DNA from 2 places in the Peribacillus sp. V2I11 genome. Region 2 is predicted to be linked to the other one. Evidence: riboswitches for the same ligand, from Rfam matches in the RefSeq annotation. Region 2 holds a riboswitch; the other holds the start of a gene.
What was found. Region 2 has a riboswitch for cyclic di-GMP ahead of QFZ73_RS12675 (anti-repressor SinI family protein). Riboswitches for the same ligand answer to the same signal wherever they lie in the genome.
Positions count from the first base shown of each region.

Region 1: it holds a riboswitch for cyclic di-GMP, as region 2 does, so the genes downstream of both, QFZ73_RS19900 (anti-repressor SinI family protein) here and QFZ73_RS12675 (anti-repressor SinI family protein) in region 2, are expected to answer to the same signal.

Region 1 is NZ_JAUSYW010000001.1:4,078,251-4,094,703, forward strand. It holds gene QFZ73_RS19890 (ABC transporter ATP-binding protein) at 1-1,011, shown strand, start outside; gene purF (amidophosphoribosyltransferase) at 2,335-3,705, opposite strand; cyclic di-GMP riboswitch class I at 4,323-4,406, shown strand; gene QFZ73_RS19900 (anti-repressor SinI family protein) at 4,425-4,529, shown strand; gene QFZ73_RS19905 (hypothetical protein) at 5,056-5,193, shown strand; gene QFZ73_RS19910 (YwzD family small protein) at 5,454-5,585, shown strand; gene QFZ73_RS19915 (hypothetical protein) at 5,784-6,242, shown strand; gene tagU (polyisoprenyl-teichoic acid--peptidoglycan teichoic acid transferase TagU) at 6,702-7,631, opposite strand; gene QFZ73_RS19925 (hypothetical protein) at 7,861-8,040, shown strand; gene QFZ73_RS19930 (hypothetical protein) at 8,465-8,836, shown strand; gene QFZ73_RS19935 (hypothetical protein) at 9,356-9,532, shown strand; gene QFZ73_RS19940 (replication-associated recombination protein A) at 9,562-10,833, opposite strand; gene cymR (cysteine metabolism transcriptional regulator CymR) at 11,190-11,609, shown strand; gene QFZ73_RS19950 (cysteine desulfurase family protein) at 11,670-12,815, shown strand; gene mnmA (tRNA 2-thiouridine(34) synthase MnmA) at 12,845-13,960, shown strand; gene QFZ73_RS19960 (tetratricopeptide repeat protein) at 14,083-14,748, shown strand; gene recD2 (SF1B family DNA helicase RecD2) at 14,785-16,453, shown strand, end outside.
Region 2 is NZ_JAUSYW010000001.1:2,628,365-2,644,817, forward strand. It holds gene QFZ73_RS12640 (ATP-dependent helicase ComFA) at 1-167, shown strand, start outside; gene QFZ73_RS12645 (ComFC family protein) at 160-852, shown strand; gene QFZ73_RS28920 (hypothetical protein) at 952-1,080, shown strand; gene flgM (flagellar biosynthesis anti-sigma factor FlgM) at 1,575-1,838, shown strand; gene flgN (flagellar export chaperone FlgN) at 1,914-2,183, shown strand; gene fliT (flagellar protein FliT) at 2,343-2,687, shown strand; gene hpf (ribosome hibernation-promoting factor, HPF/YfiA family) at 2,940-3,497, shown strand; cyclic di-GMP riboswitch class I at 4,156-4,241, shown strand; gene QFZ73_RS12675 (anti-repressor SinI family protein) at 4,273-4,413, shown strand; gene QFZ73_RS12680 (helix-turn-helix domain-containing protein) at 4,563-4,886, opposite strand; gene secA (preprotein translocase subunit SecA) at 5,308-7,821, shown strand; one part of gene prfB (peptide chain release factor 2) at 7,992-8,054, shown strand; one part of gene prfB (peptide chain release factor 2) at 8,056-9,090, shown strand; gene QFZ73_RS12695 (YitT family protein) at 9,295-10,110, shown strand; gene cccB (cytochrome c551) at 10,159-10,500, shown strand; gene ftsE (cell division ATP-binding protein FtsE) at 10,793-11,479, shown strand; gene ftsX (permease-like cell division protein FtsX) at 11,469-12,362, shown strand; gene QFZ73_RS12715 (murein hydrolase activator EnvC family protein) at 12,458-13,837, shown strand; gene QFZ73_RS12720 (IS1182 family transposase) at 13,995-15,353, opposite strand; gene QFZ73_RS12725 (S41 family peptidase) at 15,741-16,453, shown strand, end outside.

The sequences.
Region 1 (16,453 bases), 1.4 Mb from region 2:
ATGATCTTCAAAATTGTATCTTCAGTCTTAATTGCCATTTTTGTGTTTTTTTCGATAAAGATGTTCATGGCCCAGCCAGCACAATTAATGCTGATCATGGTCATTTTTTCAAGGTTATGGCCAAGGTTCACTAGCATTCAATCCAATTTAGAGCAAATAGGATCTACGCTTCCATCTTTTAAAGCCTTGTCGGATTTACAAAACGAATGTAGAGAAGCAAGAGAGTTATATGAATCCGATTATAAAAATATCATGCCCATTGAAATTAAAAGAGGGTTAGATTGCCGTAATGTTTATTTTAGTTATGATCAAAATGAAAGCACTTATGCCCTTAAAAATATAAGCATACAAATCCCCTCTAACCGCATGACGGCTATTGTCGGCCGATCGGGTGCCGGAAAAAGCACCTTAATAGATATATTAATGGGGTTGAATCATCCTAATAGGGGCGAAGTCAGAATGGATGATATTCCCCTTACCAATGACCGCTTGTTATCGCTGCGGAGGTCCATAAGTTATATCCCGCAAGATCCATTTCTCTTTAATGCAACCATACGGGAAAATCTGCTGATCATTGACCCTGAGGCAAGTGATGAGTCCATATGGGAGTCTTTGGAGTTCGCTGCAGCTGCTGACTTTGTCAATAAGCTTCCACAGGGTTTGGATACACTCATCGGCGATCGAGGAGTGCGACTATCAGGAGGAGAAAGGCAGCGTCTAGTGTTAGCCAGAGCGATTTTACGCAAACCGGCCATCCTCGTTTTGGATGAAGCGACGAGTGCATTGGATACAGAGAACGAAGCGAAGATTCAATCCGCTATTGAAAGATTAAAGGGAAAAATGACGATCATCGTCATAGCTCATCGATTATCGACGATTCGCAATGCCGATCAAGTGTTGGTCATGGATCAGGGAGAAATCATTCAGGTCGGTGAATATAACCAACTAGCGAGTGAAAAAAGAGGGATGTTTAGTAATTTACTAGGTATCCAAATGGAATCAAGTGTGTGATTCTCTAATTAAAGCCGATTTGCTGAACTTTCTTTTAACATTGAGTAGATACTATATGAAAATGAGATTAATTACATTACAATAAATAAATGGTTTATCCAGCATTTTTAATTGTAATAAAGAATGAAAGGTCCGTTGAATGTTATGAACAAGCTTATTTCTTATGAATAGGTCTAACATCAGGGTTATATGACATTACAATGCTATTTTGTGGATTAATCAATCAAATATTGGGTATTATTAAAGAAAATTAGAGAAAGAGAAACTATTCAAAGCTATGATTCATATCTAGAGAGCGGTTGCTCTATTGACTGGGTTAATTAAGAAAGGATGAATTTTTTTAAAATGCCTTTATACCAAATGAAAGAAATATGGACACCCTTAAAGTTAGTTGGAGTTAAGTTTTTTAAATCCGATGATAATAGTATTTTCATAAAGGTTTTTAACCAACATCGAAGAAGGTTAAAGTAATATGTTTTGATATAATGAGTATTAACCTAAATGTACCTCCAAAGTGTTAGGAGAACCACTTTAGCATAGCATCTAGCGTGTTGAATAAAAGTCATTAGTTTGTTTTTTGAGAGCCTAAAATAAAAAAGTTTTAGGCTCCTTAGTTTGCGTGGTTTTAAAGATCCATCATGATATGTGTAAGCGAAGTAACATTATGATAAAAGGTGTCTACAGGGACATATGGGTATGAAGAAAATCGGTGAAATCACCTGTCATAAAAATACAGACTTCACATCATTAAAGGAAAGGTATTTTGTATGAGGTGATAGTTACAGAGTAAAAGAATGGTATGTATAAAGGGAAAAAATTCAGGATTATCGTTCGTGACTTCATTAGGAGAGAACAGAACTTGAAAAGTCATCATATCAATGGGAAATATAAGAATATGTGTACATGGGGAAGTCTGTTTCAGCCTTCTTTTTTTATGAACTGTTTACTAATCAACCACAAACTGTTTCAATTCCTTTTATTAAAATGGAATTAATTGGTGTTTTAAAACAAGAACAAGGTCACAATAAAAAATCATATAGTGGGGAACATTATTCAGTTTACCATTGTGGTTGTCATTTTTCGGTTGGATCAAAATTATAATGAATTATATAAGTTAAGAAATTAAAGACTCGGATTATACAATAATTGGTGATCGAGGACTTCGACTGTCAGGAGCAGAAAGACAGCGTCTTGTACTTGCCCGAGCAATTAGAAAACAGTGAAAAATCCAAGGTTTAATAGTAGGAAAATGGCAGGCATCACACAAAGACAGTTGTTATTGTGTGGTGCCTGCCATTTTAATCCTGCTTAAGCTGTATCACTTCAAATACTAGTTGGGTATGCACCGCTAAAACAGGCTATACAGCGACTGCTAGTTTCTGCAAGATCCACATCTACTGCCTCTAATAACCCATCGGTGCTTAAAAAGGCTAAGGAATCTGCCCCGATAACCTGTCCCATAGCTCGTTCGTGTTCGTGTTTGTTGGCAAATAGTTCTTCCTTAGTTGGCATGTCCACTCCATAAAAACAAGGGTTTTTAACCATGGGTGAACTAATTCTTACATGGACTTCCTTGGCCCCTGCTTGCCGAATCAATTGGACAATGCGCTTGCTTGTGGTTCCTCTAACAATCGAGTCATCGACTAATACCACCCTTTTTCCTTCCAAAATTTCTTGCACGGCGCTTAATTTCAGTCGAACAGCTAAGTCGCGCAATTCTTGGGTGGGCTCAATAAATGAACGACCAGCATAAGGGTTTTTAATAATCCCCATTTCATATGGAATTCCTGATTGTTGGGAAAAACCAATGGCGGCAGGAACGCTTGATTCAGGAACTGCAACGACAACATCAGCTTGTGTCGGATGTTCTTTTGACAGAATTTTACCTAATTCCTTCCGGATTGTTAAGACACTTCTTCCTTGAATAACGCTATCCGGACGGGCAAAATAGACAAACTCAAAGGAACAAAGGGAAACCTTACCTTTTTCTGCAAATCTTCCAGTTTGAATTCCATTTTCATCTATAAGAAGCCATTCACCCGGTTCAACATCCCGCCAGAACTTAGCATCAACCGCATTTAGAGCGCATGTTTCTGAGGAAGCGATGATTGATTCACCAATTTTTCCAAGGCTAAGCGGACGTAACCCATGACGGTCCAGGGCAATTAGCATTTGCTTTTCAGTCATTATAATCAAGGCAAATGAACCGTCGATACGTTTAAGCATATCAGGTGCGCTTTCCGCGAAATGCTTTTTACTTGAACGAGCTATTAAGTGAGCGATAATTTCAGTATCGGTCGTTGTTTGAAATATGCTTCCCTGCTGTTGTAACACATCCCGTTCTATCCTTGCATTTACGAGGTTGCCATTATGAGCAACAGCCAGGTCCCCCTCACTATATTTAAAAACGAGGGGTTGTGCGTTTTGCAGTAAACTTTCACCAGAAGTTGAATATCGTACATGACCAATGGCCATATTTCCGCTTAATCCATCAAGGATGTCCCGTGAAAATACTTGGGTAACTAAGCCCATTCCCCTGTGATTCCTGAATGATTTCCCATCACTAGCCACAATTCCTGCACTCTCCTGACCACGGTGTTGAAGTGCATGAAGTCCGTAATAAGTTAATTCGGCTGCTTTGGGGTGATTAAACACTCCAAATACCCCGCATTTCTCCTGCATTTCTGAATCCATTTTTCTCTTCCTCCCGTTGATATCCTTTTTGTTATTTTTGGCAAAAGGTGAATTTCTATCCTTCTTATTTACTAATCGGTAAATGGATATGGGATTAAACAAGTTGCAGCCATAAAACAGTTCTATGGAACAGGGATAATTGCTTAGCATTATTGAGTGAATATCTTGGTATAAAAGACTTTTGGATATAACGGAATATTTTGAATTAAATAGTTACTAGAGTTCACGAAAAGTCAGGTTACATCCATATTATGGTTGGCATGCTGGCTTTTTTTCTTAGGGAAAATAAATTAAAACTGAATCACTTAGCACACTTATTATTTTTGTGGAATAGCAAATTCAAGCTTATATATGCTATTATAAATCTATTTTTAATAATTGAGTTGTAAAGAAAGCGCACTATAACAGTGTTTTTGCATGGTGATGTCACTTTTTGATGAATGATGTAGAAAAATGACAGAAAAAAACGAATAGTATTAAGAGCTATTTTTACGTTTTTAAGTATAATTAACATTAATATAGTTTTAATTAAGGGTAAATTCTTTGAGGGCATGATGGTTTATTTAACATGGATTCAAGAGATTTATTAATCTTGGTTAGTAATTAATGTGAAATATTCTTGAGAAAGGCAAACCTATTGAAAAGTAGGGACGCAAAATTACAGGTCTAAGGCTAAATGCTAAGACGGCTGTGTTACCACAAGTTGGGTGGGATTTATCATGGAAGCTAACAATGAACGGGAAGAATGGGTTTATCTAATTTTAGAGGCTAAAAATCTAGGATTATCTATTGAAGATGTGCGGGAGTTCATCAAGGGAAAATGAACTGGAAAAGCAAATCAGGGGATAAATATTACGTTAGGGAAGGCTGTTATACAGTCTTCTTTTTTTTATTTTCATTATTGGAAATGACCGTAAAAGGTATCTGGAATAAAGAACCTGGGGACAATAAAAATACAACCTAATTGAGAGGGATTTTATTATGGATGGACTTAAGGCTTTTATAAAGGGATTAATATGGGGAACTTTATTCAGTGTACCGTTATGGCTGTCATTTTTCGGTTGGATAAAAATAATCATGAATTTTATAAACTAAGCGCTTAATAATTTCAGATTATTAAAATGATATCTAGGCAGGATTAATCATGATGATCATAGAATTCAGTTAATGAACCTAATGCTTTAGTCGTAACTTTCTGCAGATTTAAGAACTATAACCTATAAAGAAATAGTTAATAATACTTAAATATTTTTTAGTTGTGTGCCGATACTACACTATGGAGATCAAGCAAAGGGACTTCGCTTAAGGCGATGTCAGATAGCTGCCATCAAAGCATAAGGAGACTATTTGATGACAAAAAACAAATTCATTACGTTCGAGGAAGTTTATGAAAAGAAACAAAGAAGCAAGAAAATTTTTATTGGAACCTATATTACCATTACATTAGTTTTAATTTCATTAATGACTTATTTTATGGGAAAATCATAATATGGGGTATCGAAGGGGCTGAGGAATTGGTCCTTTTTTGTTTTTTATCCATACATATTGACTGGTAGTATTCCTTCCCTTGAATATTAAGGGAATGTTAATTTTTAGTAATTTTCTGATAATATAGTAGTTTCCGCTTGCCAATTCCTACTATTTATGGGATTATCAAATAAATGAGCTATATTCCTTATTTTTAAAAAAAGGATTAGGACAACAGTATGAAATGGTGGCTCAATTATATAGTGGAGTGGAAATTTCTAATGGATTTTTTTGATATTTTAAAAGACACTTTTGCCAAGGGTGAGTCTGGACAAGATGTTACTGTGAATGAACTTATGGAGGATATTAAGGAGAAATTAAGCGGGATCATTGAACAACCTGAAAGAATATGATCCGTAGATACATATGCCCCATTTTGCCCGTTTCATGGGCAATGCTCATCTCCTTTTCTGGTATCGATGGAGAAGGCGTCAATGAATCCAAGAAATCATATCAGATACATTACTTAAGGAGCATGTCTAACAACATGCTTCTTTTTTATGGTTTTCCCTTATATATATAAATAATGATAACCTGTGAGGGTGATGAGGGTGAGGAGACAAAGTAAGATTCCAATAGGGGTATTGAGGGCTATTCTTTTGGTGTTCGCTGCAGGAGCTTGTATCATTCTTCTTTTTCCGAGCGGTTCAAAAAGTGTGGTTGAAGATTTTTATGAATATGAAAGTGAGGCGGAGTTCGGGAAGTCCTGGGATTTGTTAAGTTCTGAAATGAAGCAGCGGTTTCCGAATCGTGCGGATTATGTGCAAAATCGGTCGCATGTATTTTTACAGCATATGGATGTGGAGACTTTTCAGTATGATGTAGGCCGTTCTAAGAAAGTGAAGAACTGGAGGCTGGATAAGGTTGGAAGGCTGCATAAAACGGCCTATGAAATTCCAGTTACACAGGTCTTCAATTCTCGCTTTGGGGTGTTTACATTGGAACAAAATTGCTATGTCGTCAAAGAAAAGGGCGAATGGCGTTTGTTATGGGATTATCGGTTTGAATAGATTCCTCTCCTTTTTCAGGCCCAAGTTCGTAGAAAAGGGAGAGGTGATGCTCTCATATAATGCCGAATAGATTTACTTCTCATGAAACATATTTCATTCTTGAACGATCACTGATGGCTTTCAAAATAAACATTTTGTCCTGTGTGCTTAGCATAGCCCAGCTGCCTGCTTTGATTTTCATTTAAATCCACTCCTTTTGTTTAGGATTATTTATTATAGTTGATGAATGGTGGTTGATGGAATTCCGGGTCCAAAGAATAATAGTGTCAAGTGATTTACAGGGGCAAGGGGAAGATGGATTTGTCAGCTCATATTAGATTATACCGTCTTTTTATGCCTAATAAACAACAAAAATTCCAACAAATCTCTACAATTGGTGTTCGTTTTTTGTCAGAATATTGGACGGGGAAAATGAAAAGGCTGTCAGGATGCGGGTCCGGACAGCTCTTTCATTTTTTCTTATTTGATGGATAATTGTTCTTTTAATTCGGATTGGACCTTTTCTTTTTCTTCATCCGACACAATATAATAGTAGATTCCGTCGATTTTCGTTCCGTTGCCATTTATGGACGATTGGGTAATGCTTTTGCTTGCGTCCCTGTAGTTCTTTTGGATGTCCATCATGTCATCAAACGTCAAATTCGTCTGGATATTATTACCGAGTGCATCGAAGACTTCATCGTATTTCGTCAGAGAGGAAAGACTTGCGCCTTCCTTGATGACTGCTTCGATGATGGCACGCTGTCTGGATTGACGGCCGAAATCACCACTCGGATCATCATGTCTCATTCTTGAATAGGCAAGGGCTTCTTTCCCGTTAAGGGTATGCGTACCTTTTGCAAAATGAATGCCATCCGATGTGAAGTCCAAATCGTTTTGCACGGTCACTCCGCCGACTGCGTCGACGATATCCTTAAAGCCTTCCATATTGATCTTCATATAATAGTCGATTGGGATATCAAGGAAGTTTTCAATGGTATCCATGGACATTTTCGCGCCGCCGAAGGCAAATGCATGGTTGATTTTATCCTGTGTACCATGACCGATGATCTCGGTCCGTGTATCACGCGGAATGCTTAGCATTTTGACCGATTTCTTTTGTGGATTGACTGTCAGGACGATCATTGTATCCGAACGGCCTTTGTCACCATCACGTTCATCGACACCGAGCATGAGCATCGAGAAGGGCTCCTGATCTGATAGTGCAAGATCTTTCGTTCGTTTATCCGTGGTACGGTCTATTGGTGTATGCATCGTGTCAACGGTTTTTGTCAGTGAATTCCATACGGAGTAGGCAAAGGCTCCGCCTGCCAATATAAAAAGTAGGACAATTATCCCGACTACCTTCAGCCATGTCCGTTTCTTTTTCTTCTTTTTTTCATGTCTCATATTTTACTTCCTTCCTCTTTTTGTAACCACTTCATCTATTATATTTAATTTCAATATAAAAGAATAGTATATTATGTTATTTTATAATACCTTTGGCATATTTTGGTGTAATTTAATTAGAACAATTCTTCATTTAAAGGTTTAATGCGGAAGGAGTGACTGATCGGAAAATCCACACTTCTCTGGTTATTGGCTGTGTAATTTGGCCTAGTGTTTAGCATCCGGATATTTGGAAGTTGCAGATTTTTTATATGTGTACATGGGTAATCATGAATTTACAGCCAGCATTGCCGCAGGCTTGGACGTTATGGTCCGGGAGTGGATCGTACGGAGCTTGCCGTCTTATATCAATTTTGAATTGCAAATGGTTATCATGGCTACTTATGAAATCGAGATGAAGTCATGCTGATTAAGGATGGCGAGATCATCTCCAAGGAAAATGTCGGGGACCTATGTGAAAGTAGTGGGAAATCGGTGGTCGGTTGCTAATGGGACATCATAGCTAATAGGAAAAATAATAAAGTAGCTTCGGAAATGATTCCGAGGTTATTTTTTTGTTTGCAAGGAGAAAAGCCTTTGAATCTAATGAATTTGGCCAGGTGAAATAGGTTTTCTAAATATTTCCAAGTGAATGAGGTTTTACTTTAAAATGGGTGATAAGCAAAGTCCCTATTAGAAAGAAGGCGCATATATATGCAGTACGGATATCCCTAAAGAATAATAAATATTGGAGGCTAAAGAATAAATGGAATATTCAACGGAAAGGTCATCGTACGAGAGCAGCTCAACGGATATCCCTAAAGAATAAATAAATATTGGAGGCTAAAGAGTAAATGGAATATTCAACGGAAAGTTCACCGTACGAAAGTAGTTCAACGGAAAGCTCATCAACCGAAAGTAGCTCAACGGAAAGCTCATCGTACGAAGGCAGCTCAACGGAAAGCTCATCAGATGAAAGCAGCTCAACGGAAAGCTCATCAGATGAAAGCAGCTCAACAGAAAGCTCATCAGATGAAAGCAGCTCAACGGAAAGCTCTTCGGATGAAGGGAATTCAAATGCAATCTTTTCCGGGACTGCAGAAGAAACTGAGGATTCAACTGAGGGTGAAGAGAATGGCAGTCCTCGTCGTGTGAATGTATTTAAGAAAATGTGGCTGGATAATATGATTAAAGCATCGAAGGGTATTTATAAAGAAGGAGACTGACCATACAGGTACAGCAACTAAAAAGTTGTTGTGCCTTCTTATGAAAAGTGGACATGCCGAGAGCATCCGTAATTGACATATCCTCTAATTTTTCTTCAGCTAAAAGTATGCGGAATGCAGTCTGCAATAATCTACATGTAAATGCTGTAAAAGTTATCGAGCTAGAATCTATTGAAATGTTATTTCTGCCCTTGATGAAACCCTAACAGATTACGGACTGATTTCCGGGGGAAATTGTCCAAGCAAGGCGATCAAAGGGATTTTAGCCTAAGCTTTCGGGTTTCTAACGAAGAAAGGCCTAGCCGGAGCGTTTGGCTGACGGTTGTACATACTCCCTGTGGATTTCTTTGGACACAATGGCTTACTGGTGGGATTTAAGTTGTTTTTTACAGAATGGCGGTCACCAAATGATATCTAAATATATTGGTCAGTATATTGAACTAGGACTCTCTGGAAACATTCATATATATTAATAGAAGTAAGTTTGGAAATTCAGTTCGGAAAGGAGATATCTTTAATGTGCCGAAATGGAATGTAGCTGTACACTTTTCCCGTATACAAACCAATAAGCTGGTCATGCTCTTTTTAGCTATGCATCCGCGAATATTGGAAGGAGCAGTACGGTTGATGAATGCTCAAGGGGATTCGATTTTTGTCAATATGAGGCATGTTAAAAGTTTTCATTTTCCACATTAAAGAAACTCCGGGTCAGAAGTGATCCGGAGTTATTTCTTTTTCTCGATATTTTCATAGACCGAGGCAAGGGCTTGTTCAAATTTCCCGCTCTTTTTCGGTTTGTAATATTTTTTGCTGCGCAGTTTGTCCGGTAAGTATTGCTGTTTCACCCAGCCATTCTCGTAGTCATGCGGATAAAGGTAGCCGATGCCGCGTCCAAGTTCGGTGGCCCCTTTGTAATGGGCATCCTTAAGGTGATCCGGTACATCTCCACTATGGCCGCTGCGAATGTCGGAAAGCGCTGCATCGATTGCGACAATGGCCGTGTTCGATTTAGGTGAAAGGCATAACTCGATCACCGAGTTGGCAAGTGGAATCCGGGCTTCAGGAAAACCGAGCCGTTCAGCGGCTTCGACTGCAGCGAGTGCCCTGGGACCAGCCTGCGGATTGGCAAGACCTATGTCTTCGTAGGCAATGACCACCATGCGTCGGGCAATGCTGACAAGATCGCCGGCTTCGACCAAGCGCCCCAAATAATGAAGGGCTGCATTCACATCACTGCCGCGAATTGATTTTTGGAAAGCGGACAGAACATCATAATGGGCATCTCCATCCTTGTCATGCGAGAAGCTTTTTTTCTGCATGCATTCCTCGGCAATTTGCAGATCTATATGAATCGTTCCGGACTCATCGGGTTCGGTGGAAATGACGGCGAGTTCAAGAGCGTTAAGGGCACTGCGGACATCCCCGTTCGAAGCAGTCGCGAAATGGGTAAGGGCATCGAAGCTGACATCCGATTTATACGCACCAAGCCCCCGGTCTTCATCATGAAGTGCCCGTTCCAGAGCTTTGGTTATATCATTGGTTTCCAATGATTTGAGCTCGAAAATCTGGCACCTGCTCCGGATGGCCGGATTGATTGCATGGTAGGGATTGCTGGTCGTTGCACCGATCAAGGTGATCATCCCGTTTTCAAGATAAGGCAATAGGAAATCCTGCTTCGCCTTATCTAGTCGATGAACCTCATCAAGCAGCAGAATCACTTTCCCGGACATCTTCGCCTCGGCTGCCACGATTTCCATATCCTTTTTATTATTGGTCACCGCGTTCAGCGTCCGGAAAGCAAACTTCGTGCTCCCGGCAATCGCACTTGCAATCGATGTCTTGCCAATTCCCGGCGGACCATACAGGATCATGGATGAAAGCTGTTTGGCTTTCACCATCCTTGCGATAATTTTCCCTTCACCGACCAGATGCTCCTGCCCGATGATCTCATCAATCGATCGAGGCCGCATCCGGAAAGCAAGCGGTTTTATATTCATTGCGCACCTCTCCTTTTTATATAAGGTATCACAACTGATGGGGGAAATGCGCTGATTATGCTGTAAAAGAAGGCGAATTCGTATGATGGGGGTCCGTTTGGGGATGTAATTTGTGCTGTAAGGTTGATTATCCGCCCGTCCAACGCGAAAAATCGACCGTACTAACCTAATAATCCACCCACACCCGTAAAAATTCGTCATCTAATCAGTTGCATTCCATTCTTCATTTTCATTTTTCCTACCTTTCCAATTAGGATAATTTGACAAATGAAGGGCGGGTGAATGCATTTCCGGAGGGAATATGCTATAATTTCAAAAGAATTTAGAAACGGATAAATAATTTGAGGTGTATATGTATGAAGATATCTACTAAAGGCCGTTATGGTTTGACGATCATGATCGAGCTTGCTAAACATTATGGAGAAGGCCCGAAGAGTTTGAAGTCGATTGCCCAGACGCATAATCTGTCGGAGCATTATTTGGAGCAGTTGATTGCGCCGCTTCGTAATGCTGGGTTGGTGAAGAGTGTCCGCGGTGCGTATGGCGGGTATGTCCTGTCTAAAGATCCTCAGGAGATTACTTCGGGTGATGTCATTCGTGTATTGGAAGGGCCGATTACCCCTGTTGAAGGAATTGAGGATGAGGAGCCGGTGAAGCGCCAGCTTTGGATCCGGATTCGCGATGCTGTGAAGGATGTTTTGGATAATACGACGCTTATGGATTTGGCGAGCTACAAGGATACGGGTGAAATCGATTCTTATATGTACTATATTTAAGTGATTAGCAATGCGCCTATTATGTAGGCGCTTGCGTTTTTTAATGGAGGCGACAAAAAAGTGGACAGAATATATTTAGATCATGCTGCGACTTCACCGATGCATCCGAATGTGATCGATAGGATGATGACAGTCATGAACCATGACTTCGGGAATCCGTCGAGCATTCATGCTTTCGGGCGGGAGGCGCGCCATGTTTTGGATGAGGCGCGTTCGAGCATTGCAGCGAGCATCGGTGCGGGGCGGAATGAAATCATTTTCACGAGCGGTGGAACCGAGGCTGATAATACGGCGATCATTGGTATTGCGAATGCTTATAAAGAACAAGGGAAGCACATCATTACGACGGAGATTGAGCATCATGCGGTTTTGCATACATGCCAATACCTTGAGAAGTCTGGCTTTGAGGTCACATATTTACCTGTGAATGAAGCGGGGCTTATTTCAATTGCCGATTTAAAGGCGGCATTGCGGGACGACACGATTTTGGTTTCGGTCATGTTCGGCAATAATGAGGTTGGTTCGATCCAGCCGATTGCTGAAATCGGACAGCTGATCAAGGGGCATCAAGCCATTTTCCATACGGATGCGGTTCAGGCATATGGTTTGGTCTCCATCGACGTCCGTGAGCTGGGTGTGGATTTGCTGAGTGTATCCGCGCATAAAATCAACGGCCCCAAGGGAATCGGCTTTCTTTATATTCGTGAAGGCTTGAAGCTGAATCCGCATTTATATGGCGGGGAACAAGAACGCAAACGCCGTGCAGGTACGGAGAGCGTGCCGGCAATTGCCGGTTTTTCAGAAGCTGTTTTAATTGCACAAAGCACGATGGAAAAGAAAAGGGAGCAATACAAGCGATTTAAAGACGTATTGCTTGCCGTCTTCGATGAGGCGGATGTACAATATGAAATTAACGGATCTATGGAACAGTCACTACCGCATTTGCTGAATGTCAGTTTTCCGGGTACGAATGTGGAATCGATGCTCGTTAATATGGACTTGGTAGGTGTTGCGGTATCGAGCGGATCCGCTTGTACTGCTGGGTCAATCGATCCGTCGCATGTGCTTGTGGCGATGTTCGGGAAAGATTCGGAGCGGACGAAGAATTCGATTCGTTTCAGCTTCGGTCTGAACAACACGGAAGAGGAAGTAAGGCAGGCGGCCGAAACCACCGTTAAAATCGTTAATAGATTAGTGGGAAGATAATTCCTGCTTTAAATAAATGAGGTGACAGAATGAGAAAAGCACCACAGGACACCCGCGTCGTCGTGGGTATGTCAGGAGGCGTGGATTCTTCTGTGTCAGCCCTGCTATTGAAGAATCAAGGCTATGATGTGGTCGGGATTTTCATGAAGAACTGGGATGATACAGATGAAAACGGAGTCTGTACGGCAACGGAAGATTACAATGATGTAATTGCCGTTTGTAATCAAATCGGCATCCCTTATTATGCGGTCAATTTCGAAAAGCAGTATTGGGATAAAGTTTTCACTTATTTCTTGGATGAGTATAAAGCGGGCCGTACCCCGAATCCGGATGTAATGTGCAATAAGGAAATCAAGTTCAAGGCATTTCTTGAACATGCCGTAAGCCTTGGTGCCGATTATGTGGCTACAGGTCATTACGCACAGGTTGAATACCGGGATGGCGAATACAAAATGCTTCGCGGTGTCGATAATAATAAAGATCAAACGTACTTCCTGAACCAGCTTACTCAAGAACAGTTGGAAAAAGTCATGTTTCCGCTTGGACACATTGATAAGAAGGAAGTCCGTGAAATTGCGAAAGAAGCGGGTCTTGCCACGGCAACGAAAAAAGATTCTACAGGGATCTGTTTTATCGGTGAACGCAATTTCAAAGAGTTTTTAAGCAATTACCTCCCAGCTCAGCCCGGTGATATGGTCACGATGGATGGCAAGGTAATGGGCAAGCATGACGGATTGATGTATTACACCATCGGTCAGCGTCACGGTCTAGGGATTGGCGGCAGCGGCGAACCTTGGTTTGTTGCGGGAAAAGACTTGAAACGTAATGTTTTATACGTGTGTCAAGGCTTCGATAATGATGTGCTGTATTCCAATTCCCTTCGTGCAGTGAATGTCAGCTGGGTAGCGGAACATATACCGGCTGGTGAATTTGCATGTACGGCAAAGTTCAGGTACCGTCAAGAGGATAGCGGTGTTAAGGTGAAGGTCTTGGAAAATGGTGATGTCGAAGTCATCTTTGACGGGCCAGTCCGCGCGATCACACCAGGACAAGCAGTCGTATTCTATGATGGTGAAGTGTGCCTTGGCGGCGGTACGATTGATGAAGTATTTAAAAAAGGTGAAAAACTGACTTACGTAGGGTAAAATAAGCATGTCCCCAGCTGTGTTTGCGGTTGGGGACTTCTTTTGGATTGCGGGTGTACCGCCTGAATTCGACCACTGGCTTATGCTATACTTTTTAATATAAAAATGGAGTGTGAATGGATATGGATAAGAATCAACAAGGAATTGAATTTATGCAGCAAGGGAAATACGAAGAAGCGGCGAAAGTTTTTAATGAGGCGATCGAGGAAAATCCGAATGAGCCTGTTGCCTACATAAACTTTGGGAATGTATTGACTGCCGTGGGTGAAACGGATAAAGCGGTCAAGTTTTACAAAAAGGCGATCGAGCTGGATGAAAATGCAGCAGCGGCTTACTATTCATTAGGAAACTTATATTATGAATCCGATTCTAAACTAATCGAAGCAAAGGATATGTTTGAAAAGGCAATCCGTTTGGGACTGGATAACAGCGATGCTTTCTTCATGCTTGGATTGACATTGATGGCGTTGGATCAACCGAAATTGGCGATGCCTTATTTACAGAGAACGGTGGAGCTGAGCCCTGAGGACGTTGATGCGAGATTCCAATATGCGCTATGTCTTGCTAATGCGGAATTATATGATGAATTGATCAATCAACTGAATTTGGTTGTGGAGCGGGATCCGGGCCATGCCGATGCTTATTATAATTTAGGCGTTGCGTTTGCAGGCCATCGTGAGGATGCAAAAGCAGCGATGGTTTATTTTGATAAGGCTTTGGAAGCACAGCCTGACCATATGCTTGCTGCGCATGGTAAGAAACTGTTGGAAGAAATGAATGCTGAGTAAATAAACGGCATATGCATGGAAAGGTGGGGAGAAGCGTTGAGCCAGCAAGATTCGTTGGATTTGTTTTCAGAAGAGAAAATGTTCATGAAAGGAAGTCATTTAGTGACGATCTTTCATAATGAAGAAAATATGTACTCGGTTGTAAGAATTCGCGTGCATGAAACGAATCTGAATTATGAAGAGAAGGAAGCGGTCGTAACAGGGTATTTTCCAAGGATGCATGAGGATGAGATCTATATTTTTTATGGGGCCATGAAAGAACATCCGCGTTTTGGCCTTCAATATCATGTAGAGCATTTTCGCAAGGATCTGCCTCAATCCAAGGAAGGCATCGTCAGTTATTTATCAGGTGACCTTTTTAAGGGCATAGGGAAAAAAACAGCCGAAAGCATTGTTGAGACACTGGGTGAAAAGGCCATTTCAAAAATTCTGGCTCAGCCTTCGCTACTTGATGATATCCCGAAGCTATCCGGGGAAAAGGCAAAGGGCCTCTATGATACATTGGTCGAGCATCAAGGTCTGGAGCAGGTGATGATCGCCCTGAATCAATATGGCTTCGGTCCGCAGCTGTCGATGAAGATATATCAAATGTATAAACAGGATACGATCACGGTGGTTCAGGGAAATCCGTATAAGCTCGTAGAGGATATTGAAGGGATTGGTTTTGGACGGGCGGATGAACTCGGGCATCAGCTGGGCATTTCCGGCAGCCATCCCGACCGAATCAAGGCTGCGTGCTTGTATACGCTTGAATCACAATGCCTCCAGGACGGGAATATCTACATAGAAGCCGAGCAGCTATTGGAAGCGGTCAAACGGCTGCTGGAGGAAAATAAACGGGATCGCATTGAGTTCACGAACATTTCCTCGGAAATAATCGAATTGACTCAAGAGGGGAAAATAGTTGTCGAGGATCAACGAATTTATCCGCCTTCGCTATTCTATTCGGAAAAAGGAATCGTAATGAACATCAAGCGGCTGCTTGCTCAAACCGAGTATGAGGACCAGTTCCCGGAATCGGAGTTCTTGCTGGCACTTGGGGAGCTGGAAGAGCGGCTGGATGTTTCCTATGCCCCGGCCCAAAAGGAAGCGATCCAAACAGCCCTGCAATCACCCATGTTAATCTTGACGGGCGGACCGGGAACCGGTAAGACGACAGTCATCAAAGGCATCGTTGAGCTATATGCAGAGCTGCATGGTGTATCCATGGACATTAACGATTATAAAAAAGAAGGAAGCGATCCATTTCCATTCGTACTTGCGGCTCCTACTGGCCGTGCAGCGAAACGCATGGCCGAGTCGACTGGGCTCCCGGCTGTTACGATCCACCGTTTGCTTGGGTGGAACGGGAGTGAAGGCTTTTCCCATGATGAGGATAATCAGCTGGATGGCCGAATCGTAATCATCGATGAGGTTTCCATGGTGGATACGTGGCTGGCCCATCAATTGTTTAAAGCTCTGCCGGAAAATGTCCAAGTGATATTGGTTGGGGATGAAGACCAGCTGCCATCTGTTGGCCCTGGTCAGGTTTTAAAGGATTTGCTTGCATCGAATTGTGTACCGACTGTCAGTCTGGAACATATTTATCGTCAAGCTGATGGTTCATCGATCATTGAATTGGCCCATGAAATCAAAAAAGGAAGGCTTCCGGATGATGTCACGAAGCAGCAGGAAGATCGATCGTTCATTCGCTGCCAAACAGGTC
Region 2 (16,453 bases):
ATAGTGCACTCGTTCAGATAGCTGGCAGGGTAGGAAGAAGCTTTGCTAACCCTGCCGGGACGATCACCTTTTTTCATTACGGTAAAAGTAAAGCGATGGTCGAGGCGATACACCATATACAAATGATGAATGAAGATGCCATGAAAAGGGGGCTGCTGGATGAATAGATGTCTTGTTTGTGATGAAGGAATGAAGCAAGCATTGACATGGAGGAGCCTTTTTGCGCGGGCCGAGGCAAGGGCAATCTGCGCAGGATGTGAGGGGAAACTTAATAGGATAACCGGAGAAACATGTTCAATGTGCTCAAGGGAGCTGGGTGGGGATCATACCAACGGTGACCTCTGTCTGGATTGTTCAAGATGGGACAGGAATAGGGAATGGGGAGGCTATTTGTCGAAGAACATATCACTATTTCATTATAATGAATACTTAAAAGATATTATTGCTAAATATAAGTACCGTGGGGACTATGCATTAGCTGGGGTTTTCGTCCCTTTTTTGAAAGAAAGGTTAAAGGACATGGAGTTTGATCTGGTAACGGTCATCCCGCTTAGTCATGAACGGCTTAGGGAGCGGGGATTCAACCAGGGTCAGGCTTTGGCAGATCTTCTTGGGCTTCACACGGTTGAGACCTTGACAAGAATCCATTCGGAAAAACAATCAAAAAAATCACGTCAAGAGAGAATGTCATTACCGCAGGTTTTTCAGGTCATGCAATCTGATTTGCTGGATCATAAATCTATTTTGATCATCGATGACATTTACACGACAGGCACAACTCTCAGGCATGCAGCCAAAGCATTGATAACGGCTGGGGCCAAAGAAGTATCATCCATCACCCTGGCTAGGTGAAACAGTTTATTTTAATGAACATCCTAAAGTATCGCTGGGATTATTCGATATATACAGTACTGAAGAATAATCGCTGTGATGGTGAAGGAGGGGGCCTAGATGGAAGTATTCAACTGTCCAAACTGTAATTCGTTATTCGTTATGACGAAATTCCGTGATGTATGCGATGCCTGTTATAAAGAAGAAGAAGCCCAATATGATAAAGTGTATGCATATATTCATAAATAGAACGGTGTCCATGATGCAGGTGGTTAAGGGCACTGGCGTTGAAGAAACGTTAATAATTAAATTTGTGAGAACCGGAAAGCTGGCGCAGTTTCCTAATCTAGGAATTCCATGTGAGAAGTGCGGCGCTAACATCAAGTACGGAAGGTTATGCGGCAAATGCGGCGATTCACTGCGATCGGATTTGCAGGCATTTGAAAATGAGGAAAACGCCTGACTGAAATTCAAGGAAATGAAAAAAAATACGTACTACATGAAGGATGATCAAAAAGGAAGAATCATGGAAACATGATGCGGTATTTGTTAAAATATTCGATATTGAGAACAATATTCGACAATGGATGTCGAAGGAAAGATTACAGGAAACAATTAAAGAGGTCCATTCCTTGTCGATAATAAAGATAGGGAGAATAACACAGTACTAAGCCATTTTCATGTGTAAAGGAATCGAAACATAATGGAATTTATTAAATCGACCGAAGGAGAGGATCTGGAATATGAAAATCAATAACGTCGGTATGACAGGTGTTAACCCTTATAATCTTCAAGCCAATAAAACGGAGAATATCAAAGAATCCAAGGTCAAATACTTGGATAAAGTTGAAATTTCTTCAGCAGCAAAAGAAATGCAGCAATCATCTCCGATTCTTGCTGCAAGACAAGCAAAAGTGGACGAACTGAAAATCCAAGTTGAAAAAGGGAATTATAAATTGAATGCACAATCAACGGCTAAGGGTCTCATCGATTTTTACCGGAAATGAATTTTCAATGAAAAAGCTTGAATGAAGGGACGGAGCCATTTGCCGTCTTCATTTATGAGAGGAGGAGGCAGCAAAATGTCTGCACGGAACATCATCGGATCGCTTGAGGAATTGATCAGGCTTCATAAAAGCTTCAATCAATTGTCGATAAGAAAAACGGCCATTTTGAAAGCAAATGATACCGAGGCAATTACTGCCCTGCTGATTTCGGAACAAAAGCATATTAAAGCGATCAGTCAAACGGATAAGGAAAGAGAAAGGGCAGTCGAGGAATTTCTTGAAAGGGTACGGTGGGACAGCCGGCCTCCATCCATACCATACCGTAACGGAACTGACAGGACCTGAAGAAACGGAAAACCTTGAAATGCTAATAGCGGAATTGATTTATGAAGTGACAAAGCTAAAGGAGCGGAACGGTTTAAATCAGCAATTGATCTATCAGTCACTTCAATTCATCAATGTCTCTTGACGGCTTGGTGTGGATTCCCAAAGCGGTCAAGTGTAATGGAGATTCGAGCCTTTCGTGATTTGACTGCTGAATTACTTGCCGTTCTGGAAGAATGCAAGATTACAGAACGTGATGATAAAATAGGAAGGGTCACACAGCTGATTGACCAACGAGATGGTCTTCTTTCTCAAATCAAACCGCCTTTTACTGTCGAAGAGCAGCAGCTGGGCCGTGCAACAGTGTTGCTTAACAAACAGGTCGATCACTTGCTGAAGCTCCAAAAGCAGGAGATACAGCGGGACATCCAGGAAATAAATAAGAAGAAACGATCATCTAATAAACACACGAACCCGTATGAAAGTCCATCAGTGGATGGCATGTTCTACGATAAAAGAAATTGATTACCCAACCGTTTGGATTCCAAACGGTCTTTATGTTAATTATTTTTAAATTTTCTGTAAATAATATAGGCTTAATTTTTTCTTTATGGCATAGCATTTGATATAATGAAGCTAGGGCAGACATCAACCCTTTCCAGACCTTCCGACAATTGTTTCATTATTTCGACATATTTCATGATGTGTTTCTAAAGGGAACCGGAGGGGTATTGTAGAATCTAACTGTATAGTCTTAATTTAAGGAGGACTCACTTTATGAATTACAACGTACGCGGTGAAAACATTGAGGTAACTCCAGCAATTCGAGAATACGTCGAAAAGAAAATTGGCAAGTTAGAACGATATTTTAACAATACACCAGATGCAAATGTGTTAGTGAATTTAAAAGTGAACAATAATACATCAAAGGTCGAAGTGACGATTCCTATGCAGAATTTGGTTCTTCGCGCTGAAGAGGAAAATGCGGATATGTATGCTGCCATTGACTTGATCAATGATAAGCTTGAACGCCAAATTCGTAAACATAAAACGAAGGTCAATCGTAAGTTCCGGAACAATCTATCGACTACACCCGATGCATTCGCCTTCAATACGGAAGTTGACGAAGTGGTGGATGAATTCGAAGACGATAATGATATTGAAGTGGTCCGCAATAAGCGCTTTGATTTAAAGCCGATGGACAGTGAAGAAGCGATTTTACAAATGAATATGCTTGGTCACAGTTTCTTCGTTTACACGAATGCGGATACTAATACAACAAACGTAGTGTACCGTCGAAAAGATGGACGCTATGGATTGATTGAACCTAGTTAATTATTATTTTAAGATCAAAAGCACAGCCCCCGGGTTGTGCTTTTTTAATGTATGTTGATAGAATTCATTGGCTGTTGAATTTACTAGAAAAGTAATCTTTTGTTCTCTAAAGAATACAAAATTTATTAAAAATCCATTTTAAAGAACAGTTTTAGTTCTTTATTAAGACAAGTGGTCAGTTTTACCAATTTAATCACCCTTATCTTTTGCACTATACTCGAATTGTTGGTACTTTAAAAAGAACAACTGGTTATTTATAAAAAACGTTTTGATCAAGGTGCAGAGGGGTTGGATTACTTTTATCGAAACAATTGCCATACATGCCATAGGTCCTCTTTTAGCAGTGCGGAATATGGAAAGTGGCTTTGCCCGACCTGCGGTGAGGACTTAACTGCGCAAAAAGCCCTGGATGCACTTGCAATTGAGAGAATCAATACACCCCAACGAAATATTAAGAAGAGCAATATTTTACTATTATACAAAAAACGAAATTGAATTAGTCCATGATAAATCACCTAAACTTTTAATTTTCTTAATATTGTAATATTTTGTCGGATAAAAGTTTTTGCATTTATGCGGATTACCGACATAAAATAGCAATATATGGAATGTGTATCCGTTATAATATGATTGCAAGTAATATATTTGGTAATAAATACCACGACTAAGGCAAGCTTATTGAAAGATGAGGGCGCAAAGGCATAGGTCTAAGGTCCTTGTGACTATGATGGCTGGTCTGCCTGAAATACAAAGAGTATTTTAGGAGGTAGAAGAGGTGGCTAATGTGGAAATGGATCAAGAATGGGTGAAATTGATTTCAGAAGCAAGGAGCATGGGTTTCAAAAAAGAGGAAATCAGTGCTTTTTTGAAACGGGCAAGCCTTGGGGTTACATTAGAGGAGAACGATGGAAAATAGGTTCCGAACAAGTTCGGGAACATCCCTATAAACAGTGGTTCGATTCAGTAGCTGCTTATAGGGTTCATTCTTCCTTGAGATTCTAGTGAGTCTAGCTTATTCAAACTGTATTCTTCAGGATTATGTAGGTAAACTAGTGCACTACCACTCTACTCTTCTTTATCTTTTCTCCATTTATTAAACTCGATGAATTCCCTGAATTGTTGTTTTGAAACACCCGAAATCATGGCTTCCTCAACGATTTTCATCCAGTCAGTGTCCAAGGTTTCCTTATTTGGAGCATCATAAAGCAGGGCATCAACAGGAATGTTAAGTACGGCGGAGATTTTTTCTAGAAATTGAATAGAAGGATTCGTTTGTAAGTTCCGCTCGAGCGAACTTAAATAGGACTTTGCCACACCCGCTTTATCGGCAAGTTCAGTCATCGACATTTTTTTTTCTTCTCGCAGTTTTTTTACACGTTCACCAATCATCAATACCACCTCGAAACATGTTCTATTTATATTCCGCTATTAAGTTACAGTGCCCACCTTATCATTCAAAACATGACGCCTGTAAGGCTGGATTACCTTGACATGCTATCGCTAGAGGGCACAGGCAGCATCTAGTGATGGAAGGTTATGGAAAATTCTCGTTTGCATATGGAATAGTGGGGGATTTTGCAACATATTTTTTATACTTCCTTCTATTTTAACAGTTTTACTCCTCATTTATCCATTGTTTTTCGCAAGAATTGAATTCAGGTCTATACCAGGGAAGTGACATGAAGTTGTACCTCTAGGATAGAAGTGGTAAAATTAAGCGTGCATTAGTAATAATAGAAGATGTGTTTCTTCTTACTTATATGAATTTTGTCATTGAACGATCATTACCATAATAGAGGAGCGTTATTGAATGCTTAATATATTAAATAAAGTTTTTGATCCGAATAAGCGAGAAATCAAACGTTTAGAAAAAATCGCTGATCAGGTCGAAGCGCTGGCTGATGAGACGGCTGCGCTATCGGATGAACAGTTGCGTGCCAAAACGGGTGAGTTTAAAGAGCGTTATCAAAATGGCGAAACCGTTGATGATTTGCTTGTCGAGGCTTTTGCAGTTGCGCGTGAAGGGGCAAAGCGTGCTCTGGGCCTATACCCTTACCGTGTTCAAATCATGGGTGGGGCATCCCTTCATGATGGAAATATCTCCGAGATGAAAACAGGGGAAGGTAAAACCTTAACATCCACCATGCCGGTTTACTTAAACGCGCTTACCGGTAAAGGTGTACATGTCGTTACTGTCAATGAATACTTGGCACACCGGGATGCCACCGAGATGGGTGTATTGTATGATTTCCTTGGTTTGACCGTCGGATTGAATTTGAACAGTCATTCCAAAGAAGAAAAACAAGCCGCATACAATGCGGACATTACGTACAGTACGAATAATGAGTTAGGTTTTGATTACCTTCGTGACAATATGGTGTTATATAAAGAACAAATGGTACAGCGCCCGCTGCACTTTGCTGTCATTGATGAGGTCGATTCGATTTTGATCGATGAGGCGAGAACGCCATTGATCATTTCCGGTTCCGCACAAAAATCGGCTCAGCTTTATATCCAGGCCAATGCGTTTGTGAGAACCTTAAAAAAAGAAACGGACTTCACATATGATGAAAAGACAAAAGGTGTTCAGCTGACGGAAGATGGGATGAATCGAGCAGAAAAAGCGTTTAATATCGATAATTTGTTCGATATTAATCACGTTACTTTGAATCATCATATCAACCAGGCGTTAAAGGCGCATGTTTCCATGCATCTGGATGTGGATTATGTGGTCCAGGAAGGCGAGATAGTCATCGTTGACCAATTCACTGGCCGTTTGATGAAAGGCCGCCGTTACAGTGAAGGTCTCCACCAGGCGATCGAAGCGAAAGAAGGACTTGAAATTCAAAATGAAAGCATGACTCTTGCGACGATCACATTCCAGAACTATTTCAGGATGTATGAAAAACTTTCAGGTATGACCGGTACAGCCAAAACGGAAGAAGAGGAATTCCGCAATATTTATAATATGAATGTCATTGCGATCCCGACAAACAGGAATATCATTAGGGATGACAGGGCAGATCTTATATACGCGACAACCGATGGGAAATTCAAGGCTGTTGTGGAAGACATAGCCGAACGTTATACAAAGGGGCAGCCTGTGCTTGTCGGTACGGTTGCCATCGAAACATCTGAAGTCATATCTGCCTATTTATCCAAAAAAGGAATCCCTCACGATGTTTTGAATGCCAAGAACCATGAGCGCGAAGCGGAAATCATTGCGAATGCAGGTAATCAAGGCTCGGTTACGATTGCTACGAACATGGCAGGGCGAGGTACAGATATCAAGCTTGGTGAAGGTGTCAAGGAGCTTGGGGGCCTTGCTGTCATAGGCACGGAACGTCATGAAAGCAGGCGTATAGATAACCAGCTGCGTGGTCGGTCCGGCCGTCAGGGAGACCCAGGGGTCACTCAATTCTATTTATCAATGGAAGATGAATTGATGCGCCGCTTCGGTTCGGATAACATGAAAAACATGATGGCACGCCTTGGAATGGATGATTCCCAGCCAATTCAAAGTAAAATGGTGACAAGGGCCGTTGAATCCGCACAGAAACGGGTCGAAGGCAATAACTTCGATTCACGTAAGCAATTACTGCAGTATGATGATGTTCTCCGTCAACAACGGGAAATTATATATAAACAGCGTTTCGATGTCATGGAAAGTGAGAACTTACGTGAAATCGTCGAAACGATGATTACGGCATCCATCCAGCGAAATGTTTTAGCGTTTGCACCAATGGGTGATGAGGAAGGCTGGAATTTACAAGGCCTTGTGGATTACCTGAATGGTAACCTATTCAATGAAGGTTCAATCACTGTAGCTGATTTGGAAGGGAAAAATGAATCGGAATTGGTTGAGTTCATTTTAGCAAAAGTGAAAGAAAGCTATGACCAAAAAGAAGAAGAGCTATCTGAAGAACAAATGCGTGAATTCGAAAAAGTAATCGTTCTTCGTGCAGTCGATAGTAAGTGGATGGACCATATTGATGCAATGGAGCAATTGCGCCAAGGGATCCACCTTCGTGCTTATGGCCAGATCGATCCGTTACGTGAATATCAATCAGAAGGTTTCGCAATGTTTGAGGCCATGATTGCTTCAATGGAAGATGAAGTCGCCAAATACATCATGAAGGCTGAAATCCGCAACAATTTGGAGCGTAAGGAAGTCATAAAAGGACAAGCGGTCAATCCGAAGGAAGAAGACGGGGGAAAAGTGAAAAAAGCCCCTGCCCGTAAAAAGGAAGACGTTGGCCGAAACGCTTTATGCCCATGCGGCAGCGGAAAAAAATATAAGAATTGCCATGGCAATTTAGGCTAAAGTTAGGTGTATAATGATTATGGGACGGTTAAGTGTAAGGCTTGCCGCCTCTTTTCATGTTTAGTTTGCATAAAGCAATATATTTGCATATAGTTTGAAGAGGTTTATTTGTAATGAAGCGAATCCTTCTTCAGGGATTTTTTTTAACATACTTAATGAGGTGAATAGAAATGGAATTAGCAGAAATAAGAAATGAACTTGAACGGACAGCGCAACGATTAACGGACTTTAGGGGGTCTCTTTGACTTAGATGAAAAAGAGGCACGAATCGCACAGCTTGAAAATGAGATGACACATCCCGATTTTTGGAATGATCAGCAAAAAGCACAAACTGTCATCAATGAAACGAATGCTTTGAAGGAACAAGTCAATCAATTGTCCGATCTGAATGAATCATATGAAAATCTGGATTTGACATATGAATTAGTGAAAGAGGAGAATGATCAAGAACTTTTGGCTGAGCTGGAAGAAGAAATCACGATTCTTTCACAAAAGATGAATGACTTTGAACTTCAACTTTTACTAAGTGAAGAATATGACTCGAAAAATGCCATTCTTGAACTGCATCCTGGTGCAGGCGGAACGGAGTCCCAGGATTGGGGTTCCATGCTGCTTCGTATGTATACAAGATGGGGTGAAAAAAGAGGCTTTAAAGTGGAAACCCTTGATTACCTTCCAGGTGATGAAGCTGGAATCAAGAGTGTCACTTTAATTTTCAAAGGCCATAACGCCTATGGTTATTTGAAAGCGGAAAAAGGGGTACACCGTCTTGTCCGGATTTCTCCTTTCGATTCTTCAGGGAGACGCCATACTTCATTCGTTTCATGTGAAGTCATGCCGGAATTCGATGAAACGATCAATATAGAAATCCGCACGGAAGATTTGAAAGTGGATACGTACCGGGCAAGTGGTGCAGGTGGTCAGCATATCAATACAACTGACTCGGCAGTCCGGATCACCCATATACCTACGAACACTGTGGTAACGTGCCAAAACGAGAGATCTCAAATCAAAAACAAGGCCCAAGCCATGAATATGCTGAAAGCCAAATTGTATCAACGTGAAATTGAACAGCAACAAGCGGATTTGGATGAAATCCGTGGTGAGCAAAAGGAAATTGGCTGGGGTAGCCAAATTCGTTCTTATGTTTTCCACCCGTATTCCATGGTTAAAGATCACCGTACCAGTGCGGAGACCGGAAACTTGGGAGCAGTCATGGATGGGGATATCGATATGTTCATTGATGCTTACTTGCGTTCAAAATTATAAGAACAGCCAGTCGGACCGCTTTCCCCCGGTCCGGCTTTTTTTATGATTCCCTTTTTAACGAATCTTCTGGCTGACATTTACAGGATTGAAAAGGGATGCTCTACCTCGTTCGGCCAATACTAGATAATAATGATGGTTCGAGGAGACTTATGCAAAATGAGGAAAAGATATCGGGAGCAGAAGCACCCTTTAATTCAAAAGTTAATGGAGTATGGATTGGTGATTGTCGGTTCGGCCATAATTGCCATTGGTTTTAATGTATTCTTACTGCCTAACCAGGTTGCATCTGGCGGGGTAAGCGGGATTAGCACGATTCTCGATTCAACTCTCGGTTGGGAGCCGGCTTATGTACTTTGGGGTTTTAATATCCCCTTGTTCATCGCAGGGCTTATTATTCTTGGAAGACATTTCGGAGCCAAAAGCCTGATTGGAACCTTGTTTTTGCCTTTAGTGGTATTTCTGACAAAGGATTGGGATGCTTGGACGAATGATGCATTGCTTGGTTCGATTTGCGGGGGGATGATGGTCGGGCTTGGGCTGGGGATCGTCTTTCGCGGGAAGGGTTCCACAGGGGGGACCGATTTAGCGGCACAGATCTTCCATAAGTATACCCATCTGTCATTAGGGACCTGTGTGGCTGTCATTGATGGAATCATCGTTTTAAGTGCTGCCATTGTTTTTGATATTGAAAAGGGGCTTTATGCATTAATAGGATTATATGTGACAAGCAAGACGATCGACCTCGTCCAGATTGGATTGAACCGGTCCAAGATGTCACTAATTATCACGAATAAAGAAATGGAAGTAAGGGATGCTATCATACATGAGCTGGACCGGGGCGTCACAGGCATATCCGGGTATGGCGGTTATACGGATGATACTCGTCCAATTTTGATGTGCGTCATAGACCAGTCGGAATTCACCAAATTGAAACAATTGGTGAAACTCGTTGATCCTAAAGCGTTTGTAATTGTAATGGACGCATCGGAGGTACTCGGGGAGGGTTTTAAACTGGATTGAAATTGGTATAATGTTCTTGTTCTAGTATAAATCGGAGGGGGTAATTCAATGAAAATGAAATGGTTAGCCTTAGTTTTGGGTACTTCTTTGGCCTTGGCTGCATGCGGTGGGAACGATGATGCTGCAGATAAAGAGCCTGCAAGTGAAAATAATGAAACGACTACGGCAAGTGCTGGTGATGCCGCAAAAATTTATGAAAACAAATGTTCAAGTTGCCATGCAGTGAATCTTGAAGGTGGCGTTGGACCGAATTTAACGAAGGTCGGTTCGAAGCTATCGAAAGAAGACATCGAAAAAGTCATTGCTAATGGCCAAGGTGGAATGCCAAAAGGAATAATCCAGGGCAAGGAAGCGAGCATGGTCGCTGAATGGCTTGCTGGACATAAGTAATGATTAATGAAACGTCCTGCTTAGCAGGACGTTTCATTTAGCCTCCATTAAACCTCGAAAAAACTCATATTTAATCCCTTATCAAGCAATCAAATCCTGGAATTATTACATAGATGTTGATATATGTCTAACTGAAATGAAACTGTAATATTTTTTATGCTTAATTTGACAAAATATGATGTTATAATGTTCCTGTGCTCAAGTAAGAGAGATTCCTGTCAGATTTCAGTGAAAATTGTCGAAAAAGCTGTAGGTACATAGTGATAATCCAAGCAAATTAGGTGGTTTTAGAATGATAGAAATGATAGATGTGAAAAAGACATATCCAAATGGCGTAATTGCCATTAATGGAATCAATGTGAAAATAAAGGCAGGCGAGTTCGTTTATGTAGTGGGTCCGAGCGGTGCCGGAAAATCGACCTTCATCAAAATGATGTATAGGGAAGAAAAGCCTACAAGCGGCAATATCTTGGTCAATGGCCTTAGCCTGCCAAGTATCCGCAATTCGAAAGTTCCTCTATTCCGCCGTAATATCGGTATGGTATTCCAAGATTTTAAACTCCTTCAAACATTCACTGCATATGAAAATGTTGCTTTTGCCATGGAAGTTATTGAAAAGGAACCAGAAGAAATCAAAAAGAGAGTCATGGAAGTCCTTGATCTGGTTGGCATTAAACATAAAGCAAGAATGCTGCCTTCCGAGTTATCTGGTGGGGAACAGCAAAGGGTTGCAATAGCCCGTTCTATCGTCAATGACCCTAAGGTAGTCATAGCCGACGAGCCAACAGGTAATCTTGATCCCGAAACATCATGGGAAATCATGAACATATTTGAAGAAATTAATAAACGCGGAACTACACTTGTCATGGCCACTCATAATAGGGACATCGTCAACAATATTAAACGACGTGTCATTGCCATTGAAAGTGGAAAAATAGTTCGCGATGAACATCGAGGTGATTACGGATATGAAATTTAGAACATTGCTCCGTCACTTCCGTGAAAGTTTTAAAAATATTGGCCGTAATGGATGGATGACGTTTGCTTCAGTCAGTGCAGTAACGGTCACTCTAACATTGGTTGGCGTCTTTTTAGTGCTCATGATGAATTTAAATCATATCGCGGGAAATGTGGAGAAAGATGTCGAAGTTCGTGCACATATTGATAATGCGGCGAATGATGACGATATAAAAGCTATCGGTAAGCAAATTACGGAGATTGACGGCATTGAATCAGTGATTTTCTCTCCAAAAGATGAAGAGCTTACTAATTTAATAGATGATTTAGGAGATAATGGTGAGGCGTTTAAACCATTTGAACAAGATAACCCATTAAGGGACGTTTATGTTATCAAAACGAAATCTCCGCAAGATGTCATCAAGGTGGCAAAAGAAATCGAAGGTTTTGAGTATATCCAAAGTGTTAAATATGGACAAGGCTACGTCGAGAAACTATTCAGCTTTGTTAATATTGCTAGAAACATAGGGATCGTTCTTATTGTAGGTTTACTATTTACTGCAATGTTCCTGATTTCGAATACGATTAAAATTACCATTGTAGCCAGAAGAAAAGAAATCGAGATCATGAGATTGGTAGGAGCAACGAATACGTTCATCCGTTGGCCATTCTTCTTGGAGGGACTCTGGTTGGGAGTCCTCGGTTCCATCATTCCCATAGGTCTGATTGCAGTACTCTACTACAATCTTTATAAATATGCAGCACCGCAGATTACGTTCAAATTCATAGATTTCCTGCCTGCAAATCCGTTTATTTATCAAGTTTCGGCCATCCTCATCGTAATTGGTGCCGTTATCGGGATATGGGGCAGCTTGATGTCCGTCAGGAAGTTCTTGAAAGTATAAAAGTGTATCTTTACTCGAAAGCCAAAAGAAGCCGGATATAAATAGAGAGACGTTACAAGGCAAGGATGTAACGGGTTGAAAGGGGAAATGAAACGTTGAAAAAAAATATCATTGCCATGAATGCCTCCATTATGATCGGGTTGGGAAGCATTTTAGCGGCACCTTCGGTTTATGCCGAGTCGATCTCTAATTTAGAAAAACAGAAAGAATCCATCCAGGAAAAACGTTCGGGTATTGAATCGAATATTTCCGAAACGGAGAAGAAAATCGATAACCTGCAGGATAAGCAAATGACAGCAGAAGACCAAATCGCTGCCATTGAAGCGAAAATTGCAGAGTCCGCAAAAAAAATCGATGCTAAAAATGCTGAAATTACACAAACGAAAAAAGAAATCGAGGCATTGAAAGAAGAGATAAAAGTATTAAAAGAGCGGATCGCCAAACGTAATGAAGTATTGAAGGAAAGGGCACTTTCTTTCCAGGAGACTGGCGGGGACGTGAACTACCTTGAAGTATTATTCGGATCATCCAGTTTTGGAGATTTAGTTGACCGTGTCGGAGCTGTAGCGACAATCGCTGAAGCCGACCGAGATATTTTAAAACAGCATGAGCTGGATAAAAAGGATTTGGAAGAAAAGCAAAACGCAGTTGAAAAGAAGCTTGCCAGTTTAGAAGTGGCAAAAGCTGAACTATTGGAGATTCAAAAGCAACAAAAACAGCAGAAGCAAGAAAAGGATGCATTGGTTAAGAAATTAAAGCAACAAGCTGAAAAGCATGAACATGAGAAGATGGGCCTAGAGGAAGAAAAAGCGAATCTTGCTGCTCAAGAAAAAGCCATCAAATCAGCCATCAGCTTAGAGCATCAACGTCTTGCCGAATTGGAAGCTGCTCGTAAAAAAGCGGCAGCCGAAGCGAAAAAACGTGCAGAACAAGAAGCGGCACAAGCGGCAGCACAAGCATCGGAAACAAAAAAACAATCCACTTCTTCAGGATATAGTGCAAAAAGCAACAGTTCATCATCAGCACCATCATCTTCACAAATTTCGGCTAATGTAAGTCAAGCGCCAGCAGTATCATCGGGTACTTTCACTAGACCTAGTGCAGGATATGTATCTTCAACAATGGGTGTACGTTGGAATAAACAGCATGCGGGCATCGATATTGCTGCTAGTGGAACGGTTCCAGTTGTAGCGGCAGCGGACGGAGTCGTAAGCCGTTCTTACTTCTCAAGTACATACGGTAACGTCATCTTCGTTACCCATTCAATTGGCGGTCAGCAATGGACTACTGTGTATGCACACTTAAATTCTAGACAGGCAAGCGAAGGTTCTGTTGTTGCCAAAGGCCAACAAATTGGCATCATGGGTAATACAGGACATTCATATGGTCAGCATTTACACTTTGAGCTACATAAAGGCCCATGGAATTATAGCAAGTCAAATGCTGTTAATCCATTAAACTATATAAATATTTAATACCCAATATATCAAATGAAAAACAGACCAGGATAAATTCCTGGTCTCAGTTTGTAGACAAAAGGGGTTCGGAATTAAAAAATTCCGAACCCCTTTTGAAATTCCCTTTTAAATTTTGACCAAAGGTTAAGAGATTTGGTCTCTTCGAGCCACTATGTTAAGCCATTTTTGGACCTCGCCATGTCCAATTGGCCATCTTCTTTAAATTAATGGCAGCGAAAGTAAGCATCGCCTGCATCGACAATTTTTTAAGTCCCCTTAAAGTAGTCCAACGCATACCATGCTTTTCTTTTGCATCTGCGAATACACGCTCAATCGTTTCTTTACGTTTTGCATATATAGGTTTTACATCTTGATGATGACGCAGATGATCTGCTTCTTCCACATGTGTTTGCCAGATATGCCGTGTCACCACTTTTTGACAGTCTTTGCTTTCTGTACACCGAGATAAAAATGAGCATGTTGTACAAATTTGTTTGGGCGATTTGTACTCGCGATAGCCCTCTTTATTTGTTGTTGAGTACTTTAAAGTTTCGCCCGAAGGGCAAAGGTAACAATCAAAATGTTCATCGTATACATAGTCCTGTTTGCGGAAAAATCCTTCTTTGGTGCGAGGACGTGTATAAGGTAAAGCCGGTATGATTTCTTTGTTAAATAGGTAGCTTGTAATCGCTGGTGTTTTATAAGCTGCATCTGCGGCAACGGCTTCCGGTTTTCCAACTTTCTCAATCACTTGTTCAACTAGTGGCTCTAAGATCTGACTGTCATGTGTATTTCCAGGTGTTACAATCGTTCCCAATACAAAACCGTTGCGGTCTGCGGCCGCGTGGAATGAATAGGCAAACTGTTTTGTTCGTTCATCTTTCACATAGTAGCCACTCTCAGAATCCGTTGTACTTTCTTTAATCTCTTTGGTCTCTTCTTTATCAAATTTATCTGGTGGAAAAGGCTTTTTTTCATGGTTTTCACGATCTTGATTGATTTCTTCTTGAAGACGTCCTTGATACGCTCGTGTTTCTTTACGAACGATTTTCTTTTCAAATTTCCGTTTATTCGCACTGGCTTTCACATGTGTGGAATCCACGAAAACGTGTTCAGCACTTATTAACTTTTTATTAGCAGCTGTCATTAAAATGCGATAGAAAATCTGTTCAAACAGGTCTGTATCTTTAAAGCGTCGCTCATAATTTTTCCCGAACGTAGAGAAATGAGGTACTTTATCATGGAAACCATAACCTAAGAACCAACGGTAAGCCATATTGGTTTCAACTTCTTCAATCGTTTTACGCATGGAACGAATACCGAAGGTATATTGAATGAAAGTCAGTTTAACTAAAATAACTGGATCAATACTTGGGCGTCCTACCTCTGAATACATATCTTTCACCAAGTCATAAATGAAAGTGAAGTCAATGGCAGCCTCCATTTTACGAACCAAATGGTTCGGTGGCACCAGTTGATCTAAAGTAATCATTTCAAGTTGATCTCGCTGAATAGAATCATGTTTAGAAAGCATCCTCATCACCTCAAGTTTTAATACTTCTATTTTAAAACAAAAATGACTCCAGGCAAAAGTGTTCTATCTAGGTAAGACAAAGTTGATTGGAACGGAAGGTACGAGACTCCTGCGGGAAAAGCGCGTCTAGGGGAGACCCCGCAGGCGAAAGCCGAGGAGGCTTCCCGACCGCCCGCGGAAAGCGAGTGCCTGGAGTGGAAATCAACGTCCAAATTGTACAAGCCATAAAAATAGACAAACTCGATTTTTATCGAGTTTGTCTACAGTCTGAGACCAGGATAAATTCCTGGTCTGTTTTTTTGTGTGGTCTCATCATTTTCTATAAGCATATTCCTTCCAATCCCCTCATATAGTGAAATACATATCAGGTCAGAAATGGGGATAAATATGGTCAAAAAATGGGTACTTCCTCTAGCAATCATCATATCACTAGCCATTGGAGCAGTGGGGGGCATATATTGGACAAGCTTCCCAGCAAAGAATGAAGCAAAGGATGAGAGCCAGACAATATTGAAGGATAAGGAATGGGCAAAAGTGGAACAAGCTTACGGTTTGATCGTAAGTCAGTATGTAGAACAGGTGGACGGTTCCAACCTGGTGGAGGGTGCCATCCAAGGCATGCTGTCAGCGCTGAAGGATCCTTATTCCGTATATATGGACAAGGAGACCGCTAAGCAGTTCAACGAAACCCTGGACTCCTCTTTTGAAGGGATAGGGACTGAAATAGGAATGGAAGATGGTAAGGTCATCATTGTTTCTCCCTACAAAGATTCGCCTGCTGAAAAAGCTGGATTAAAGCCGAAAGATCAGATCCTTAAGGTGAATGGCGAGAGTGTAGAAGGTTTGGATCTATATGAAACACGCCTGAAAATCCGCGGCAAAAAAGGGTCACCCGTCAAAATGGAAATAAAGCGGGCAGGAGTGGATAATCCACTTGAATTCAATATGGTGCGTGCCGAAATTCCATTGGATACCGTATTTTCATCAATTAAGGAAGTCGCCGGAGAACAAATCGGTTATATCGAGTTGACCACATTCTCGGAAAATACTGCGAGTGATTTCAAAAAGCAGATGAAGGAGCTGGAAAAGAAGGGAATCAA